Regions from separate parts of the Pseudarthrobacter sp. L1SW genome, predicted to be linked through region 2. Evidence: riboswitches for the same ligand, from Rfam matches in the RefSeq annotation. Region 2 holds a riboswitch; each other region holds the start of a gene.

Region 1 (6,265 bases), 1.4 Mb from region 2:
TGGCCATGCCGTTGAACCTTGTGCTCGTTGCCGATACCCATGTCCCCAAGCGGGCCCGGACGCTCCCCGCCCAGCTGTGGTCCGCCGTCGAAAGCGCCGACGTGGTGTTTCACGCCGGCGACTGGGTGGCGGCATCCCTCCTGGCGGAATTCGAACAGCGGAGCCGCTCACTGCTGGGCGTTTACGGAAACAACGACGGCCCCGAACTGCGCCGGCAGCTCCCGGAAACCGCAACGGCCACCCTCGAGGGCGTCCGCTTTGCGATGGTCCACGAAACCGGCCAGGCAAAGGGACGTGAGGCACGCTGTGAAGTGCTGTACCCGGAAGCGGACGTCCTGGTCTTTGGCCACAGCCACATCCCCTGGGACACCACCACCCCTCGCGGCCTGCGGCTGCTGAACCCGGGCTCCCCCACCGACCGCCGCCGCCAGCCGGCGTGCACCTACATGACGGCCGTGGTGGATGCCGGCCGGCTGGCCGAGGTCCGGCTGGTGGAGGTTCCCCGCGGTTGAGGCGCATCGCAAGAGGGTCCGCGGGGAGCGGGTTGGCAGGGCACGCGCTATTGCCTAGGCTGGAACGGTAAGCATGCTTAGCTTTTCCTTCCGACCGAGCAACAGGAGGACCGCCATGACAGACCAGTACACCTTCCGCAATCCAGTGACCGCCTATGGGAAGATTTCGCCGCCCGAGCAGCACCAGCCCGAGCCGGGGCTGGATGCGGAGCTCACGCCCAAGGCCGATCTCGGCGAGGACACCTACCGCGGCACCGGCCGGCTGGAAGGGCGGAAGGCGATCATAACCGGCGCGGACTCCGGGATTGGCGCCGCAACCGCCATAGCTTTCGCCCGGGAGGGCGCCGACGTAGTGCTCTCCTACCTGCCCGAAGAGGAGGAGGATGCTGCCCGCATCGCCGGGATCATCGAGGCGGCCGGGCGCAAGGCCGTCAAGGTTCCCGGCGACCTGAAGGACCCCATCGTTTGCCGCGAGGTGGTGGACACCGCCGTGGCAGTCCTGGGCGGAGTGGACATACTGGTCAACAACGCAGGGAAGCAGGTGGCGCAGGAGGAGCTGACCGACATCAGCGACGAGCAGTTCGACCACACGCAGAAGACCAACGTGTACGCGATGTTCTGGCTGACGAAAGCCGCCCTCCCGCATATGCCAGCGGGATCCACCATCATCAACACCACCTCCATCCAGGCGTACAACCCATCCCCCACACTGCTGGACTACGCCACTACCAAAGCCAGCATCAACAACTTCACCAAGGGGCTGGCGCAGCAACTGGCCCCCAAGGGCATCCGCGTCAACGCCGTGGCCCCGGGGCCCATCTGGACCCCGCTGCAGGTGAGCAGCGGCCAGCCAAAGGAGGAACTGCCGGAATTCGGGCAGTCCACCCCGCTGGGCCGGGCAGGCCAGCCCGCCGAGCTCGCGCCGGCCTACGTCTTCCTCGCGTCACCGGAGTCCAGCTATGTGGTGGGCGAAACCCTGAACGTCAATGGCGGCAGCCCCACACCGTAGCGGTCAGTCCTGGTCCTGCTCCGCAAGCAGGGCGTCGGTGGCTTCGTCCGGCTGGCCGTCAAAGAACTGGGCAAGGACGGTCTTGAACACCGTTTCGCCGGGCGCCGCGCGGAGGAACAGGGTCATGGACGAGTGCAGCTTCCTGGCGTCGATGCCGCCCAGGATGTCCTCGGCGGTGCGCCCGGCGTGGTTGGTGAGCGCCAGGGCGCACTCCAGGAGCCGCGGGCCCAGGACCTCGTGTTCCAGGTACGCCCGGGCTTCGGCAAGCGATGTGATGGCATACTTCCGGGAGGTGGGGCTTTGCCCAAGGCCGGCGAGCTGCGGGAAGATGAACCACATCCAGTGGCCAGTCTTGTTGCCCACCTGCAACTCAGCCAATGCCTGCCCGAAGGTCCCGCCCTCCCCTGCGCCGCTGTCCTGGGCTGACACGAAGCGTTCCAGGTCATAGGGATCATTCATAGCTGTCTCCTTTGTGCGGGGTTTCAGGGCTGGATTGCTGCTCAATGAAGGCCGCAGCCCGGCGCAGCCGCTGGTCCGGATCCCGGCTCCACCTCGCAAGGACCACCCCTGCCCGCTGCCGGTCGCGTCCTGTCAGTCCAGCCAGTAGCGGCAACACTACGTCGGACAGCAGGGGATCCACCAACTCGGCGCTTCCGGCGGACCGGAGGAAGCCCTCGACCCGGGTCAGGTCGGAGTGCAGCAGGAGGCCGGCCCTCGACTGCAGGAGCACCACGGCCGCCAGCCGGCGCTCGAAAACCGGCCTGCCGCCGGGCTGGGGCCGGCCCCACAGCGCGGACGCCAGCAGGACCACGGCATCGTGGTCCAATTCCTTGAACTTCCGCAAGGCGTCCCGGATTGTTCCGCGCACAGCCCCCACGGAGGATCCGTAGGAGGCCAGCACCCCGCCCAGCCGGGCCTCGACGTCGTCCGCGCGGTACCAGGCGCCCTCATTTTGCAGGGTGCGGTCGATGAACCCCGCGGCGGCCGTGACCGAGTCCGGCGCGCCGCTCATCGCCCTCGTCCCGTGGCCGCGTGCTGGATGCAGAACGGTGTCCAGGGCCTGGCCTCCAGCCGTCCCTCGGCAATCGTTTCCCCGCAGACCGCGCAGATGCCGTACGTGCCGGCAGCTATCCGGTCCAGGGCGGCCTCCACCTGGTCAAGGCCGGCGGAGCTTTGCTTCAGCAGCGCAGCAGCCTGGGACAGCTCGAACGCAATGGTTGACCCCTCTGGATCGTGCTCGTCGTCAACGTTCGAATCCTGGCGCGCAGAGTTGGCCGAGGCAATGTCGGCGCGGAGCGCCGGGAGCAGAGCCACCTTCCGCTTCCGTTCCTCCTCGAGGAGGACGCGGAACCTTTCGAAATCAGGCATGGGAAAAGCCTAGCGCGGTGTCAGTACCAGTTCTTGGCTACGGAGTGGTTCCACGCCGAGCACGGGGAGCCGTACCGCTCGCGGATGTAACCCAGGCCCCACTCGATCTGCGTACGGTAGCTGGTCAGCCAGTCACTGCCGGCGCTGGAGTATTTGCCCGGCGGCAGCGCCTGTGGAATGCCGTAGGCCCCGGAGTACGGGTTGGTGGCCGTGGTCAGCCAGTTCGATTCCTTGGTCCACAGCTGGGCAAGGCAGAGGAACTGGTCCGATCCCCAGCCGTAGGCCCCCAGCCTGCCCGAGGCGTAGCTCTTGGCGCCGGCAGGATCGTTGACCGCACCTGCAGGAGCAGAGGGAACGACGACGGCGGGCGGGCTGGGCGGTGCGGCGGGCGGCGGAGCGGGGGCAGGCGGGGCAGGATTCGCCGGCGCAGGGTTACCGGCTGGAGGGTTTGGGGGTGCCGGCTGGGCAGGAGCCGGACGCGCCGGAGCGGGAGCGGCGGAAGGTTGCACCTTTGCCGCCGCGGCGGCTGCGGCCGCCCGTCGTCGCACGTCTTCCTCGGCCGCCGCCCGCTTCGCGTCCTGCGCCGCCTGGTATGTGGCCAGCGCAGCCTGGCCGCGCCGGAATTCGGCCTCAACGGCCGCCGTCGTGCCCTTCAGGGACGCCAATTGCCCGGTCAGTTCCTCGCTGCGCTGCTGCTCCTCGGCAAGCTGGCGGGCCATGGCTTCCTGGGCCGAGCGGGCCGCCGCAAGCTTCTCCGCCGCCTCGCCGGCCAGCCGTTCACGCTCGGCCCGGGCGGCCTTCTCCTGGTCGGCCAAAGAAGCGGTGATCCTCCCCGCGGCGGCGGCCTTGTCCACAAGCCCCGCCGTTTTGCCGCCCACCAGCTGGACCAGATTGAGCCCGTGGACGTTGTTGTTCTCGATCGCGTCCAGCGCCACGAAGAACCCCATGTTCGTGCCGCCGGTCTTGTAGGACTGGACGGCCAAGGCTCCGATGTCCCTATTGTGGCGGACGAATTCGGCGTTGGCCTGCCCCGCCTGTTCCGCCAGGGCCCCTACCCTTGCGGTGGACGCTGCCAGGACGGCGTCAGCCGCTGCGGACTCGGCGGCGGACACTACGGCTGCGGTGCCCAACGCCTCCGACTGCGCCTGCAGCCCGTCCAAAAGGCCGGTGATCCTACCGATCTCCGCTGCCGTACCGGCCTCGGTCAGCTTGGCCCGCTGCACGTCCTCCCACGAGGGGTAATCACCAGGCGGAAGGCCTTCTGCCGCGCCGGCGGGAGGCAGCCAAACACTGCCGGCGAGGGCGGCAGCCAACAGTACCCCCGGCAGGACGTGCCGGGCATGTGTAACGAAACGCGACATAGTTCCGAAGCTTACCGGCCTCAACCTTCACTTTAAGGATGAGCGGCCTGCATCGTTATACAGCGGAGACACTCCCCCATTACATCCGAGCTGAGCGCCCGGGCCGGCCACGAAGGGAACCTCCAAAGGCGGTCCACGGCAAGGTCATCCGCCCCACGGTTTATGACTCTGTGACGATTCCATCTTCCTTCGCGTACCGCCCGCATCTTCCGAGGTCAGCGCAGGAGCAAGGAAGAGTCGATTCGATGGCGTAAACCGAGAGGACAGCCTCGCATGTTACCCAAATGTGACAATCGGAGCCGGGCCGGGTTATGGTCTTCAGGTGTCCCTCCCACGCGGGACATTCCCCTCAGCTTGCCGAGCCCTGCCGCTGACCCGGGAACCAATCGCTTTCCAGCTGGCAGGGACGGGGGAACCAAGTTTCCACGGCCTCTTTGAGGCCTTGGGGTTAAGTCGCTAGCGCCTCCGTTCCTTTTCGGAGTTGCTCCCGGCCGGGTATCTCCAACCCGAACCCGACAGCTCACCCCGCAGGCATGGGAGAGGCGATCTACTGTGTCAAAAAATTCCACCACCGCCCGTCACCGCGCGACTCCGGCCCGCTCCATCATCCTCGAAGGACTGGCCGTTTCGGCCAAGTCCCAAGCCAGGACCCTGGGCCGCCCGGCACTCGCCGTGGCAGCCGCATCCGGCATTGCCTTCGGCGTCGGCGCCCCGGCGCACGCCGGTGTGACCGGTCCGGACACCACCGAGACCACTAACGTCCAGGCCTCGGCCGCGCCGGCAGCAGCAGTTGCTGCCCCCGCCGCCGCAGCCGGTACCGTCCACACGGTTGTATCCGGGGACACACTCGGCGCCATCTCGGCCGCCTACGGCGTCACCCTCAACGATGTCCTGGCCGCCAACGGACTGGCCATTTCTGCGGTCATCTACCCCGGCGACCAGATCCAGATCCCGGCTGCAGGCTACGCCCCGGCGGCTCCGGCCGCCGCACCGGCACCGGCTCCGGTCCAGACCGCTGCTGCCACCGCACCGGCCAACACGGGGATGAACCTGTCCTACGCGTCCGCCAGCACCGGCACGGGCACCGGCGCAGCTATCCTGGCCAACGCCTACAGCCAGGTGGGCCAGATCCAGGACTGCACCGCCATGGTTGAAGAGGCCCTGCGTTCTGTTGGCAAGTCCGTAGGCGACCTGGCCCCCGGCCAGTTCTACCAGTACGGCTCCACCGTGGGCTCCCCCGCCCCCGGTGACCTGGTGATCACCGCCGGCCATGTGGGCGTCTACGCCGGTGACGGCCAGGTTGTCAGCGGCGGCGTAAACGGCAACCAGACCGCTGTGCACTCCATCAGCTGGCTGAGCGGCGCATCCTTTGTCCGCGTAGCGTAACCAGCGGCAGCGGCACGTCCTGCTAGTAGCGGCATGTCCTGCTAGTAGCGGCAGGCCCGCCGTGCACACAGGGGCGGCAGCCGGGTTTACCGGCTGCCGCCCCTGTCCATTTCCGGTGAGGCCTCCTGGGCGTCCTGTTGCCCCGCAGCCGCTAGGTGCCGCAGAAGGTCAGGTATTTGCCGAAGTCCTCGGGCGGTCCCTCCGTGTAGCGTTCCAGCCCCTCGCGCTCCCGGAACGGGGACCTGACAGCCTCAAGCATCCGGTTGAACGGGCCAAGATCCCCCTCGGTGGCGGCGGCCAGCGCTTCCTCCACCAGGTGGTTCCTGGGGATGTAGGCGGGGTTCACGCTGTCCATGAGTTCGGCGTCGGGCTTCAACGCGGTCCAGCGTTCAGCCCAGGCGTCGAAAGCCGCGAGGTCCAGCACCATACCGCGGACAGTCCTGGAATTGCCCCGGGCCGCTTGGCCAAGGTTCCGGAAGAACCGCGTGTAATCAACCGGCCCATCTTTCAGCAGGCCGATCACGCCGTCCACCAGGTCCGACGCCGCGTCCCCTTCGGGCGTCCCGGCCAAGCCTGCCGGCAATCCAATCTTTGCCTTCATGCCGTTGAACCAGGCATCGCTGTACTGG
Region 2 (6,265 bases):
GACAGCGCGATGATGGTGCTTCCGGAGGCGGAACGGTGTGCTGCCGGCGCGTTCCGCGTTCCGGTGATGGGCTGGCCCACCAGGGACGGCACGCGCTCGCTGGACAGCCAGGCGTTCACCAGCCAGAGCCACTGTTCCTGCCGCGGGAGGATAAGCCATTCCAGCTGCGGAGGCTGGACCCAGCAGGAGGAATCGACGTCCAGGCGAATGAGGCCGGCCAGTGCGGACAGCTCCAGCAGGACCCCGGCGTGCTGCAGGTCGATCCGGAGCAGTTCGGCCAAACGCCTCATCTCGCGCACCCCCACTCCGCCGCTGCGGAGCGTGGCCAGCGGCTGGTCCCCTACCGCGTGGAGCAGATCGCCCACCAGGCGCAGCGTCTCCGAGATGGCACTGAGGGCTGCGTTCCTGCGCAGCGCCGCCGAGGTCCGGCCGAGGTGGGGGACCGGTGGCGACAACGTGAAATCGTCAATCACCGCACCGCCGCGCAGGGAGATCCCCACGCTGTGCGGCAGCTCGACGTGCGCCGCGTCCAGCGGCACCAGCAGGCCGCGCGCAAGGAGCCAGTCCACGGGCCCGACGTCGGATCCTTCCGTGGTGATTGAGGCCTTCCGTTGCGCCTGGGGGACGGCACCCATGGCCCAGTTCCGGAACCTGGCGAGCAGCGCCGTCGTCCGCTCCGGGGCGGTGGCCAGAATACTCTGGAGGGCCTCCGGGGAGGACGTCCAGTGTTGCAGCGCGAGCGCTGCCTCCATTGGCGTGGTGGCATCGTGGATGGCTACACCGCTGCGGTGCAGCTCGGACACCAGCTGCACGGCGCGCTGGGCGAAGGCCGGCTGGAGGCGGACCAGTTCGGTGTAGCTCCTGCCCAGCCCGGCGGGATAGATGCCCACCACGTCCTTCAGCGAACCCACCGGGAGGTAGTAGTGCTGTTTCGCCGCGGACGCGGGGGTGCCGTGCGGCGGCTCGGCGCGGTGCACCAGAGCAAGTTCCTGCAGCGAATGAAGGATCCGCTCCACAGAGGCTGCCGACGATCCGGAAATCATCTTGCGGAGCCCGGAAGCGGACGCGCTGTGGCCGGTATCCGTATTGGTGCACAGGTGGAGGGTTTCGAGGACCTGCATCTGCGGCCGGTTGAGGCGTTCAAGCGCCCGCTGCACGCTGAGCCTGGCACTTGCCCGGGCGGCAAGGGCAGGGAAGTCCGGAACAGGGGGCGAGATGAGGTCCGGCCGCGCATCGAACAGCGCACGCAGTGAATCGTCGCTGCGTGCCTCCAGCTCCTTGCTCAACGCACGAATGAGGGACATCAGTCCAACGTTACCGCCGGTCCGCGTTTCCTGCCCGGCGGCGCCCGGCAACGCTGTCCAGAACCAGGAAGAGCATCAGGAGGAAGGCCAGGGGCAGGCCGTACAGCGCCGTGTAGGTGACCCAGGCCGGAGCCACGGAGCCGGCGAAGGCAAGGGCCATCACGGCGCCTACCGCCACCAGGGAAAGCACGGCGACAGCCGCGGCGAGGATCATCAGGGCACGCCGGTAGCGCGAGGGTGTCATGGACGTAACGCTACCGCTCCTGCAGCGTCGGGAGTGAATGGTGTTGGAGGGTGCCGCCGGAAGGCTGCACGGAGCCATTGAAAGCATGAATAGGGCGGCGGGCAGGATAACCTTGAGGGATAGACCAACACGGTTACAGCCGTCATGCCCTAAACCCGCACAGCAATGCGGATGCGGTGAGGGCTGGCCGTGTCAGAAGACGTCAGAACGAAGAAGGTTGATTACGTGCCTACCGGCAAGGTCAAGTGGTATGACAAGGACAAGGGCTTCGGGTTCCTCGCAGGCGAAGACGGCCAGGAGGTATTCCTGCCCAAATCGTCGCTGCCCGAAGGCGTAACAGAGCTCAAGGCCGGCACCCGGGTTGAATTCGGGGTAGCTGATGGGCGCAAGGGCGCCCAGGCCCTGGGGCTGCGCGTGCTGGACAAGACGCCCTCGATCGCCAAGGCCAAACGGCCGAACGCCAAGGAACTCGCCCCGCTGGTCCAGGACCTGGTGACCGTGCTGGACAATCTCTCCGGAACGCTCTCCGCCGGCAAGTACCCGGAAGGCAACAAGGGCAAGGCCATCGCCGCGGCCCTGCGTAAGGTTGCCGACGAGCTGGACGTTTAGGCGCCGATGAACCCGGAAGCTGAACAGCCGGTGCCGGCCGCCCCGGACCAGGACGGTCCGACGGCGGGGGGTGCTGCCGTTGCCAACCCTGCAGCTGCGGGGGCTAAGGCCGTGTCCAGGCGCCGCGCGGGAGTTCCGGTGTGGCGGACGGGGAAGCCCGATGCCTTCCTGGCTGCAGCCGTGGACACGGCCCGCACCGCCATCGAGGGCATCACGCCGGCGGCAACAATCGGCCAGCACCTCGCGGCGAAAAGCGAAGGCGACCGCCTGGTGACCCATCTGTTTGAGTCCAGGCTGCCGGGCTACCTGGGCTGGCAATGGTATGCGGTGCTGACCCGCAACTCCCGCTCCAAGGTGGTCACGGTCAACGAACTCGGCCTGCTGCCGTCGGAAGATTCGATCCTTGCCCCGGAGTGGGTGCCGTGGGCAGAACGCGTCCGCCCCGAGGACGAGCAGGAACCCGAACAGACCCGGGAACCAGCCCAGGCACAGGAACATGAACAGGGCCAGGAACCAGCCCAGGCACAGGAACCTGAACAGGGCCAGGTGCCCGGGGGCGGGGAGCCTGACGACGACGGGCAGCCTGACGACGACGGGCAGCCGGACGACGACGGGCAGCCTGACGACGACGCACGGACTTACTGACCACACACGAACGGCGCCGTCCGGGATGATCCCGGGCGGCGCCGTCGTACGTTAGCCGTCGTACGTTAAGGCACTTCCGCTGCTTGCGCAGTCCTACTTGCGCAGTTCGCCCACCACGTAGTCGATGCTGGCCAGCAGGGCGGAGACATCGGATGGCTCGATGGCCACGAACGTGGCGATGCGCAGTTGGTTGCGCCCCAGCTTCCGGTACGGCTCGGTGTCCACGATGCCGTTGGCGCGCAGGACCTTGGCCACCACTGCTGCGTCCACGGAATCATCGAAGTCGATCGTGGCGATGACGTTGGAGCGCTCGTCCGGGTTTGCGACGAACGGCGTAGCGAATTCGGAGGTCTCGGCCCAGCTGTAAATGCGTCCGGCGGAATCAGCAGTCCGCGCCGCAGCGAAGTCCAGGCCGCCGTTCCCGTTCAGCCACTGCACCTGGGCGTCCAGGGTCACCAGGGTGGACAGTGACGGGGTGTTGTACGTCTGGTTCAGGCGGGAGTTGTCAATGGCTGTCTGGAGGTCCAGGAAGTCCGGGATCCAGCGGCCCGTGGCCTTGATCCGCGCCGCGCGTTCCAGGGCAGCAGGGGAGAACAGGCCAAGCCAGAGCCCGCCGTCGGAGGCAAAGTTCTTCTGCGGGGCGAAGTAGTAGACGTCGCTCTCCGCCACGTCGACGTCCAGGCCGCCGGCAGCCGACGTCGCGTCCACAAGGACCAGGGCGCCCTCATCCGCTCCTGCCACGCGCTTCACGGGGGCGGAAACGCCGGTGGACGTCTCATTCTGCGGCCAGGCGTAGGCGTCAACGCCCGCCTCAGCCTGTGCGGCCGGGCGGGTGCCAGGCTCGGATTTGATGATGGAGGAGGCATCCAGGAACGGCGCCTTGTTGGTGGCCGCGGCGAATTTCGAGCCGAATTCACCGAACGAGAGGTGCTGGGCCTTCTTCTCCACCAGGCCGAAGCTGGCGATGTCCCAGAACGCCGTGGAGCCGCCGACGCCCAGCACCACTTCATAGCCTTCGGGTGCGCGGAAGAACTGGCTGAGGCCTTCGCGTACAGATCCCACCAGGTTCTTGACGGGGGCCTGCCGGTGGGACGTTCCCAGGATGGTCTTCGATGCGGCGGACAAAGCATCGATCTGCTCCTGCCGGACCTTGGACGGACCGGCGCCGAACCGCCCGTCCTGGGGCAGGAGGTCGGCGGGAATAGTGATGCTGTTTTCGCTCACAGGTGCTCCAATTTCGGCGTGGACGGGCTGTTGGTCCGGACGGATGGTGGACGGCAGGCAGTCGGCGGCGACTGTGACCCGGGCCCTCCCTTATTCTGCCCGAACAGCTGTTTCAGCGGGAACCTGGACCGTCATAGTCCAGACATTGAGACAGGGCCCGCCCTCGCCGTCAACTATTCGGACAAACTCAAAATAGGCTAAGCTTTCCAACGGACCACGCCGCATGTGAAGGCGGTACGGTGGGACAACGCAAGGTACTGCGCTCGAGGAGCTGAGCTGGATGACGGATCTGATCGACACTACGGAGATGTACCTTCGGACCATCTTGGAGCTTGAGGAAGAAAACATCGTAGCCCTCCGCGCCCGGATTGCGGAGCGGCTGCGCCACTCCGGGCCCACTGTGTCACAGACCATCGGCCGGATGGAACGGGACGGGCTGGTGGTGGTTTCGGGGGACCGGCACCTTGAACTTACGGAAGTGGGACGGAAGCGCGCCACGGAAGTCATGCGGAAGCACCGGCTGGCCGAGCGGCTCCTTGCCGACGTCATTGGCCTGGACTGGGCCTACGTCCATGATGAAGCCTGCCGCTGGGAGCACGTGATGAGCGAGCGGGTGGAACGGCGCATCTACGAAATGCTGAACCACCCCACCGAGTCCCCGTACGGCAACCCCATCCCCGGCCTGGCGGCCCTTGGCGGCCAGGCGCAGGCCTCCGCGGACGCGGCCGTCAGCCTGCTTGAGGCCATGAAGTCCTATGGCCCGGCCTCGGAAGTGACCGTTAGCCGCTTGGCTGAGCCGATCCAGGTGGAACCCGAGCTGCTGGTCCAGCTGGATGAGGGCGGAATCCGGCCCGGCGCCTCCGTATCGCTGGAGCGGGTGGGGGAGTACATCTCGGTCCGCGTCCCGGGCATCGAAGGGGCCCTGGAACTGCCGCCCGAAGTCGCGGCGCACGTCTTCGTGGCCGTACGCTAGGGGCGGCTTGGGGCCCTCCGGGCTACCCCATTGGGCGCCGGTTACGCAAAGATAACGGAATTGTTACTTTGGGACTTATGGCCCTATAGTTAAACCCAAGCGTTGATACTAAAGCGTTACCTGATCCGGAGCCGAGCTCTGCCAGCGGACCAGGTGCACGAGTCATTACTGGCAGAGGCGGGGGAACCACAAGCGGCAGCCGGGGGACTGCCTTGGGGTGAAGTCCGTCAGCAGCAAGCCTCTTCCAGTGAAGGATCCTCCGTGGATACCTCCTGTGCCGAAGCTTGCTTACGGCGGACCGGGTCTTTGAACTCTCTGACCCGAATCCGACAGCTAACTTCGCAGGCTTTCCAGAGAGGAACCCTTCTTGTCCATGCAGACCCCCAGGGGACGCCGCCGCGCCGCGGTACCCGCTGCGACGCCGCGGGTTGTCGAAGTCATCACCACGGAACGCCCCCGCGATCCGCACCGTGATGCGCGCCGCCGTCGTGGTCCCTTCCGCCAGGTCACCGAGTTCGCGGCAGCCAGCGGGATCGGCCAAAAGGCCGGAATCGCACTCGCCGCCACAGGCCTGGTATTGACCGTGACAGTGCCGGCCACCAGTCCCGTGATGGCAAACAACGCTCCCGGTGTCACGCCGGTCGCAGCTTCAGCCGTCACTCCGCAGCCCCAGATCTCAGCGGAGGCCGGCGCCCAGATCGATTTCAGCCGCTCGGCCGTCGTCACCCAGGCGGATCCGGACGGCAAGCTCAAGCAGCTGCTCAGTGCCCAGTCCGCCGGCTCTGTGTCACGGGCCGCCTCGGCCGGAAGCCTCGGCGCGCCGCTGGCCACACTGACCACGGCATCCCCCTTCGGCTACCGCGTCAGCCCCATTACTGGCGGCTCAGGCGACTTCCACCGCGGCCAGGACTACGTGGCCCAGTGCGGCACGTCCGTCCTCGCTGCCGCCACCGGCACGGTGACCTTCGTGGGCTGGCACCAGTTCGGCGGCGGAAACCGCGTTGTGGTGGATCATGGCAACGGACTGGAAACCACGTACAACCACCTCTCCTCCTTCAGCGTGAAGGAAGGGCAGACGGTCTCCCGCGGGGACGTTGTTGCCCTCAGCGGGACCACGGGCGCCTCCACTGGCTGCCACCTCCACTTCGAGGTGCAGGTCAACGGTGAAGTAGTCGATCCCACCGGCTGGCTCTAGTCAAATGACGGTGAACTATCAGATCGTCGTGACATGCCGTGACCTGAATGTGACATTCACTCAAAACTGCT
Region 3 (6,265 bases), 130 kb from region 2:
GCCAGGAACAGGCTGCCGGGCTGGGACCGCACAGCGGCCGTGGTGCTGGACGCCATCCGGAATTAGAGCCGCGTACGGTGCCCGGCGAAGAACTCACGCAGCAGTCCGGCGCATTCCGCCTCGCGCACGCCGGGGTAGACCTCAACCCAATGGTTCAGGCGGCGCTCGCGGAGCACGTCGAACACGGATCCGGCCGCCCCCGCCTTCTCATCCCACGCCCCGAAGACCACGCGGGGAATCCGGGCCAGGACAACGGCGCCGGCGCACATGGCACAGGGCTCAAGGGTTACCACCAGGGTGCAATCGGCAAGCCGCCAGCCGTCCCCGGTTCCGCCGTCGAGCAGTGAAAGCTGGCGCAGCCGGTCCGCCGCCTCGCGGATAGCAACCATTTCGGCATGGGCAGTGGGATCGCCCAGCTCCTCCCGCTGGTTCCGCCCGGAACCCAGCACGGCGCCGTCGGGACCCAGCACCACCGCACCAATCGGCACATCCTCCGTGGCGAGGGCGCGGCGGGCCTCAGCCAGGGCAAGGCCCATCCACGCGTCGAATTTTTTATCTGCGGAGACCATGGCTCAATGATAGTTTCGTGGGATAACCAAAGCCCGTGACGCCCAGCCGCCGGGAGGCACAGTGAGCACCGTCCGAGACCGCATGGACAAGTGGATCAAGCCCTACGCCGCCTTGTGGCTGACCATGATCATTGGGGGAACACTGGTGGTCGCCCTGGCCCTGCTCGGCGCCGAGGTGTACGCGAACGTGGTGGACGAGGAAGGGCTGGCGAGCCTCGATATTCCTGCACTGGAATACTCCCAATCGCTGCGGAACCCGGACGTGGATGCCTTCGCCACGGGCTTTACCAACGTGGGCGGCGGGATCGGGATGCCCATTCTTGCCAGCATCCTCACCGCGTGGCTGACATTCCTGAGCAGGACCTGGCGGCCCATCGTCCTGGTGGGCGGTGCTGCCCTCGTTTCCACAACGGCCACCACCCTGGGCAAGCGCCTGGTGGGCAGGGCGCGGCCGGACCATTCGGAGGCTGTGCCGCCCTATGAAACCACACCGTCCTTCCCCAGCGGACACACCCTGAACACAACGGTGGTGATCGGGGTCCTGGTCTACCTGATGTGCCTTCAGTTCCGGATCCTCTGGGCCAGGATCGCCGCGATCACGGCCGGCGCCATCTTTATCATCGCCATGGGCCTGAGCAGGGTTTTCCTGGGACACCACTGGCTGACCGATGTAATGGCCGGCTGGTTCCTTGGCCTCGCCTGGGTGTGCATGGTGATCCTGGCCCACCGGTTGTTCCACCTGATACGGCGCCGCGAGCACGCAGGCCCTGCGCCCACGTTTGAACGCCCCGTGGTGCGGGATGTAGTGGCCGACGCGGTGCACCATGACGGGCGGCACACCGACCGGGGCGAGGGTAATGCCGGGTGATAGTTTTGACCCATGCGCACTCTCGTTGTTGACCACCCGCTGGTCGCCCATAAGCTCACCGTCCTCCGGGACAAAAACACCCCGTCCCCGGTTTTCCGGCAGCTGACGGAGGAGCTGGTGACCCTCCTCGCCTACGAGGCCACCCGAGAGGTCCGCACCGAGCCCGTCACCATCGAAACCCCCGTCAGCACCACCGTGGGCACGGCGTTCACCAAACCCACTCCACTGGTGGTCCCCATCCTTCGTGCGGGACTGGGCATGCTGGAGGGCATGACCAAGCTGGTCCCAACCGCTGAAGTGGGCTTCCTGGGCATGGCCCGTGACGAGGAAACCCTGGACATCATCACCTACGCCGAGCGCCTCCCCGAGGATCTCACCGACCGGCAGATCTTCGTGCTGGATCCCATGCTTGCCACCGGCGGAACACTGCGCGAAGCCATCAAGTTCCTGTTCAAGCGCGGCGCCTCCGATGTCACGTGCATCTGCCTGCTCGCCGCGCCGGAAGGCCTGGCCAAGCTGGAGGAAGAACTCTCCGGCGCAAACGTCACTATTGTCCTGGCGTCCATCGACGAGAAGCTCAACGAAAAGTCCTACATCGTCCCCGGCCTCGGCGACGCCGGCGACCGGCTGTACGGCATCGCAGGCTAGGACTCAAGCCTTTCCCGCTTCCCAACACAAGGCTTAGCCTGTGCGCATGGACTGGAAACTGGAACTCGTTTTTGTGCCCGTGTCCGATGTGGACCGCGCCAAAGACTTCTACGTCAACAAAGTGGGCTTCAACGCAGATTTCGACGAGCGGCCCAGCGACTCCATCAGGTTCGTGCAGCTGACCCCGCCAGGGTCTGCCTGCTCCATCTGCATTGGGGAAGGGCTCACGGATGCGCCTCCCGGCACAGGCTCAAACCTGCAGCTCGTGGTCAATGACATCCAGGCCGCCCATGCGCAGCTGAAGGCCAACGGGGTGGAGGTCAGCGATGTGGACGTGCAGGACTGGGGCCATTTTGTGTACTTCGCCGACCCTGACGGGAACCGGTGGGCGGTCCAGTACATCCCGGGCCGGGACGTACTGGACCGCGAGGGGCAAGCTGCCTCGGTTTAGTACCAGTTATTGGCGTAGTGGAAGTTCAGTGCTCCACACGGGGACTGGTAGCGCTCCTGGATGTAGTCCAGGCCCCAGTTGATCTGCGTGCGGTAGTTGGTGAGGTAGTCGGCGCCGGCGCTGGCCATCTTCTCAGCCGGCAGGGACTGGACGATGCCGTAGGCGCCGCTGCTCGGGTTGGTGGCCGTGGTGGTCCAGTCCGATTCCTTGGTCCACAGGGTCTGCAGGCACTGCATCTGGTCTGGTGCCCAGCCATAGGAAGCCAGCTGACCGGCAGCGTACGCTTGGGCGCCTGCGGGATCGTTAACCGCGACGACGGGTGCGGGCTCGGGTGCCGGTTCGGGCGCCGGGGCAGGTGCCGGCTCGGGCGCAGGAGCTGGCGCGGGTTCCGCGGCCGGGGCTGGAGCCGGTTCGGCGGCCTGCGGGACAACGTTGATCGGCTCTGCCGGGGCGGCAGGCGCGGGGTTGGCACGGATTTCGCTCTGCTCCATGCTCAGCTTCGACTGGGCCTCCGAGGCCTGCGCTTCAGTGGCGGCCACGCGGGCGCTGGTGTCAGTGGCCTGGCCCGCGGCGCCGACTCCAACGAGGAGGGCGCAGGACGCTGCCAGGATCGCGGCGCGCTGGCCGAAGGACGGGATTTTGCCTGCTGCGCGCGGAGCGCTGGCGTCGGAGCCTGAAAGCGGGCGTGGTTTTACAAGGAACTTTGACATGATGGATCGCCTCTCACACCTGCGGAGTTAGCTGTCGGGTTCGGATGAGGGCATCCGGCCGCACGGATAAAACACGTGCAGGCTTAACCCCAAGGGCATTGAGTGCCCGGGACGGTGGGTCCCCCGCCTCTGCCGTTGCTCAAGAGGAATCCGGGAAGTGGCAGAGCTTGGCGTCAACCCGGGATATGCGGTCCGATCGCGGAACGCACCCTATCGACGGTACAGGAGTGCAGGACAAAAGTCACATTTTGGTAACGGGGATCACGACGAGGGCGCGTCGCCTTGCGCCATTCCGCGGAACAAGGGCAGCTGCAAGGTGAACTGCGTGTGGCCCGGTTGCGACGTTACCGTTACCCGTCCGCCGTGGGCCTCGACGATGGACTCGACGATGGACAACCCCAGGCCGCTGGTTCCCTCAGCGGCGAGGGCAACGTTGGCGGTGCCCGCGCGGGCCGCGTCTACGCGGGCAAACCGCGCGAAGACGTGGTCCACGAACTCAGGCGGAATGCCGCCGCCGTCGTCCGTTACCGTCACCACCGCGGCGCCCTCCGGCGTTTTCCCCACGCCCGTGACCACCGTGGTGCCGGGAGGGGTGTGCTTGCGGGCGTTGGAGAGCAGGTTCATCAACACCTGCCGCAGCTGGGATGGATCCCCCTTGACCACCACCGGCTCGTCGGGAAGCTCCAGGCGCCAGGTGTGCCCGGGAGCCATGACTTTTTCGTCGCTGACGCCTTCCACCACCAGCTGGGTCAGGTCCACCTCGCTGAGCTTCAGCGGCTGGCCTTCATCAAGCCGCGCGAGCAGCAGGAGATCCTCCACCAAGGCGGTCATCCGTTCCGACTGGCTTTGGACCCGCGCCAGCGACTTCTCCCCGTCCGCAGTAAGGTTTTCCGTCATCCTCATCAGCTCGGTGTAGCCGCGGATTGCGGTCAGCGGCGTGCGCAGCTCATGGGAAGCGTCAGCCACGAACTGCCGCACCTTGGTTTCGCTCTTCTGCCGCGCCTGCAACGCATTGGCAACGTTGTCCAGCATGAGGTTCAGTGCGTGCCCCACGCTGCCCACCTCAGTTCCGGGATTGGAGTTCGACGGCGGTACGCGTACAGCAAGTGCTACCTCACCGGCATCCAGCGGCAACTGTGAAACGCGCGTGGCCACCTCGGAGAGCTGCTCAAGGGGCTTCATAGTGCGGCGGATCAGGACCGTGCCCGCGAGCCCGATCAGGAGCAACCCGCCCAGCGAGACAACCACGAAGGTCCAGACCAGGGACGTGAGCGTGCTCTCCTTGGCCGCCAGGGGAAGCCCGGTGACCAGGACGTCGCCGAAACTGGTTTTGACCGCGACCAGCCGGTAGTCGCCGTTTGAAAGCGTGCGGTCAACAGGCCGGGCGTCGGTGGCCAATGCCAGCAGGACCTGCTTGTCCTCCGTGGACAGCGCGGAGCGGGTGGTATCCGCTGCGAGGAAGCCAGCGCTGTTGACCTGGCCGTTGAGGATACGGGCGTTCAGCGTTCCCACGCTTTGGCCGCGGGAATCCAGGGGGTCCCTGCCATTGAAGCCGCCGGACGGAGGGCGGCCGGGATCGTTGGAGCGGGCTGCGGCCTGGCCCAGCTGCTCGTCCAGCTGGCGCGTGAGGAAAGCGTCCATGGAGGCATAGCTCACCACGCCCACTGCACCGCAGATGGCGACCAGCAGCGCCATGGCCAGGAGGATGAGCCGGGTCCGCAGATGCCAGGTGTTGGGCCTGAGCCAGCTCCGGCGCTGCGGCTCCGCCGTCTGCACGGAGGTCATGGCGCGCCTACTCCGCCGGTTTGATGACGTACCCGGCGCCCCGCACGGTGTGGATCATGGGCGGGTGCACGGCATCCAATTTCTTGCGCAGGTAGGAAATGTAGAGCTCCACGATGTTTGCCTGTCCGCCGAAGTCGTAATTCCACACCCGGTCCAGGATCTGGGCCTTGCTGATGACGCGCTTGGGGTTTTCCATGAGGTAGCGCAGCAGCTCGAACTGGGTGGCCGTCAACTGGAGCTCCTCGCCCGCGCGGGTCACCTCCCGGGTGTCGACGTTGAGCACAAGGTCTCCCACCACCAGTTCGGCAGTGTCCATGGCGGCAACGCCGGACCGCTGGACCAGCCGGTGCAGCCGCAGCAGGACTTCCTCCATGCTGAACGGCTTGGTGACATAGTCGTCCCCGCCGGCAGCCAGGCCCACGATCCTGTCCTGGACGGCATCCTTGGCAGTCAGGAAGAGCGCGGGGACCTCGGGCGCGAAGGCGCGGATCCGGCCCAGGACCTCGACGCCGTCGAACCCCGGAATCATGACGTCCAGGACCAGGACGTCGGGGCGGAAGTCCTTGGCCAGCTTCACCGCTGCGGGACCATCGGCGGCAACCGCCACTGACCAGCCCGCCATGCGCAGGCCCATGCTCATGAGTTCAGAGAGGCTGGGTTCGTCATCCACCACCAGCGCCCTGATGGGGGAACCGCCCGGATGGGTGAGCTTGGGGAGGTTGTTTGTCATGGAGTGCGAAGTGGCCATGGAACAACTCTCCGATCATTGGTTTAAGCCCGGCTATGGCGTTCCTGTGCCCAAGCTGTGAATCCCAGCCTAGCGAGCTGAACGTCCGCAGCGGCCGGTACCGCGGTGCTGCTGCCTTGTTTCGGCTGCCACCTTGCTGCCGCCTTGCTGCCGCTGCCGAATTGCCCGCCAGGCATTTGCAGACCCCTGCCGCCGGCTTCTGCTGCCCGTCCGTGGAAATTTTCTTGTCCGGAATTGGAGGCGGCTGGACACGCCAGCGGCGCGGTGAGTGGGATTTCCCTATCAGTCCGGGTGTTGAATATGTGGACGCCTGAGCGCTGTTCCGTCGAATATCATTCTGCAGTCCGGCCATGTTGGCGGCTGGTAACGGATAACAAGCGTTATTTTTGCGGCTATGCCAGAATCGTGATCTGCGGCACATTAGCCCAATTCGTCTCATAATGCGGACGATCCGGTCCATTGTTACTTGCAAGTTGTCATTGTTAC

Evidence for each region. A riboswitch is a leader RNA that binds a small molecule or an ion and turns the genes downstream of it on or off. The one in region 2 is predicted to bind cyclic di-AMP.
Region 1: another riboswitch for cyclic di-AMP. It lies ahead of KTR40_RS10125 (LysM peptidoglycan-binding domain-containing protein); the one in region 2 lies ahead of KTR40_RS03930 (M23 family metallopeptidase).
Region 3: another riboswitch for cyclic di-AMP. It lies ahead of KTR40_RS03350 (hypothetical protein); the one in region 2 lies ahead of KTR40_RS03930 (M23 family metallopeptidase).

The regions. Positions count from the first base shown of each region.
Region 1 is NZ_CP078079.1:2,204,813-2,211,077, forward strand. It holds gene KTR40_RS10095 (metallophosphoesterase) at 6-512, shown strand; gene KTR40_RS10100 (glucose 1-dehydrogenase) at 628-1,521, shown strand; gene KTR40_RS10105 (DUF1810 domain-containing protein) at 1,525-1,980, opposite strand; gene KTR40_RS10110 (DNA alkylation repair protein) at 1,973-2,533, opposite strand; gene KTR40_RS10115 (TraR/DksA C4-type zinc finger protein) at 2,530-2,889, opposite strand; gene KTR40_RS10120 (lytic transglycosylase domain-containing protein) at 2,910-4,250, opposite strand; cyclic di-AMP (ydaO/yuaA leader) riboswitch at 4,606-4,799, shown strand; gene KTR40_RS10125 (LysM peptidoglycan-binding domain-containing protein) at 4,803-5,636, shown strand; gene KTR40_RS10130 (YdiU family protein) at 5,788-6,265, opposite strand, start outside.
Region 2 is NZ_CP078079.1:824,774-831,038, forward strand. It holds gene KTR40_RS03900 (helicase-associated domain-containing protein) at 1-1,304, opposite strand, end outside; gene KTR40_RS03905 (hypothetical protein) at 1,315-1,548, opposite strand; gene KTR40_RS03910 (cold-shock protein) at 1,774-2,157, shown strand; gene KTR40_RS03915 (DUF3027 domain-containing protein) at 2,164-2,802, shown strand; gene serC (phosphoserine transaminase) at 2,896-4,026, opposite strand; gene KTR40_RS03925 (metal-dependent transcriptional regulator) at 4,307-4,999, shown strand; cyclic di-AMP (ydaO/yuaA leader) riboswitch at 5,119-5,362, shown strand; gene KTR40_RS03930 (M23 family metallopeptidase) at 5,373-6,194, shown strand.
Region 3 is NZ_CP078079.1:691,271-697,535, forward strand. It holds gene KTR40_RS03325 (glycosyltransferase family 4 protein) at 1-66, shown strand, start outside; gene KTR40_RS03330 (nucleoside deaminase) at 63-569, opposite strand; gene KTR40_RS03335 (phosphatase PAP2 family protein) at 652-1,437, shown strand; gene upp (uracil phosphoribosyltransferase) at 1,450-2,085, shown strand; gene KTR40_RS03345 (glyoxalase superfamily protein) at 2,132-2,536, shown strand; gene KTR40_RS03350 (hypothetical protein) at 2,533-3,246, opposite strand; cyclic di-AMP (ydaO/yuaA leader) riboswitch at 3,252-3,412, opposite strand; gene KTR40_RS03355 (HAMP domain-containing sensor histidine kinase) at 3,508-5,031, opposite strand; gene KTR40_RS03360 (response regulator transcription factor) at 5,039-5,779, opposite strand.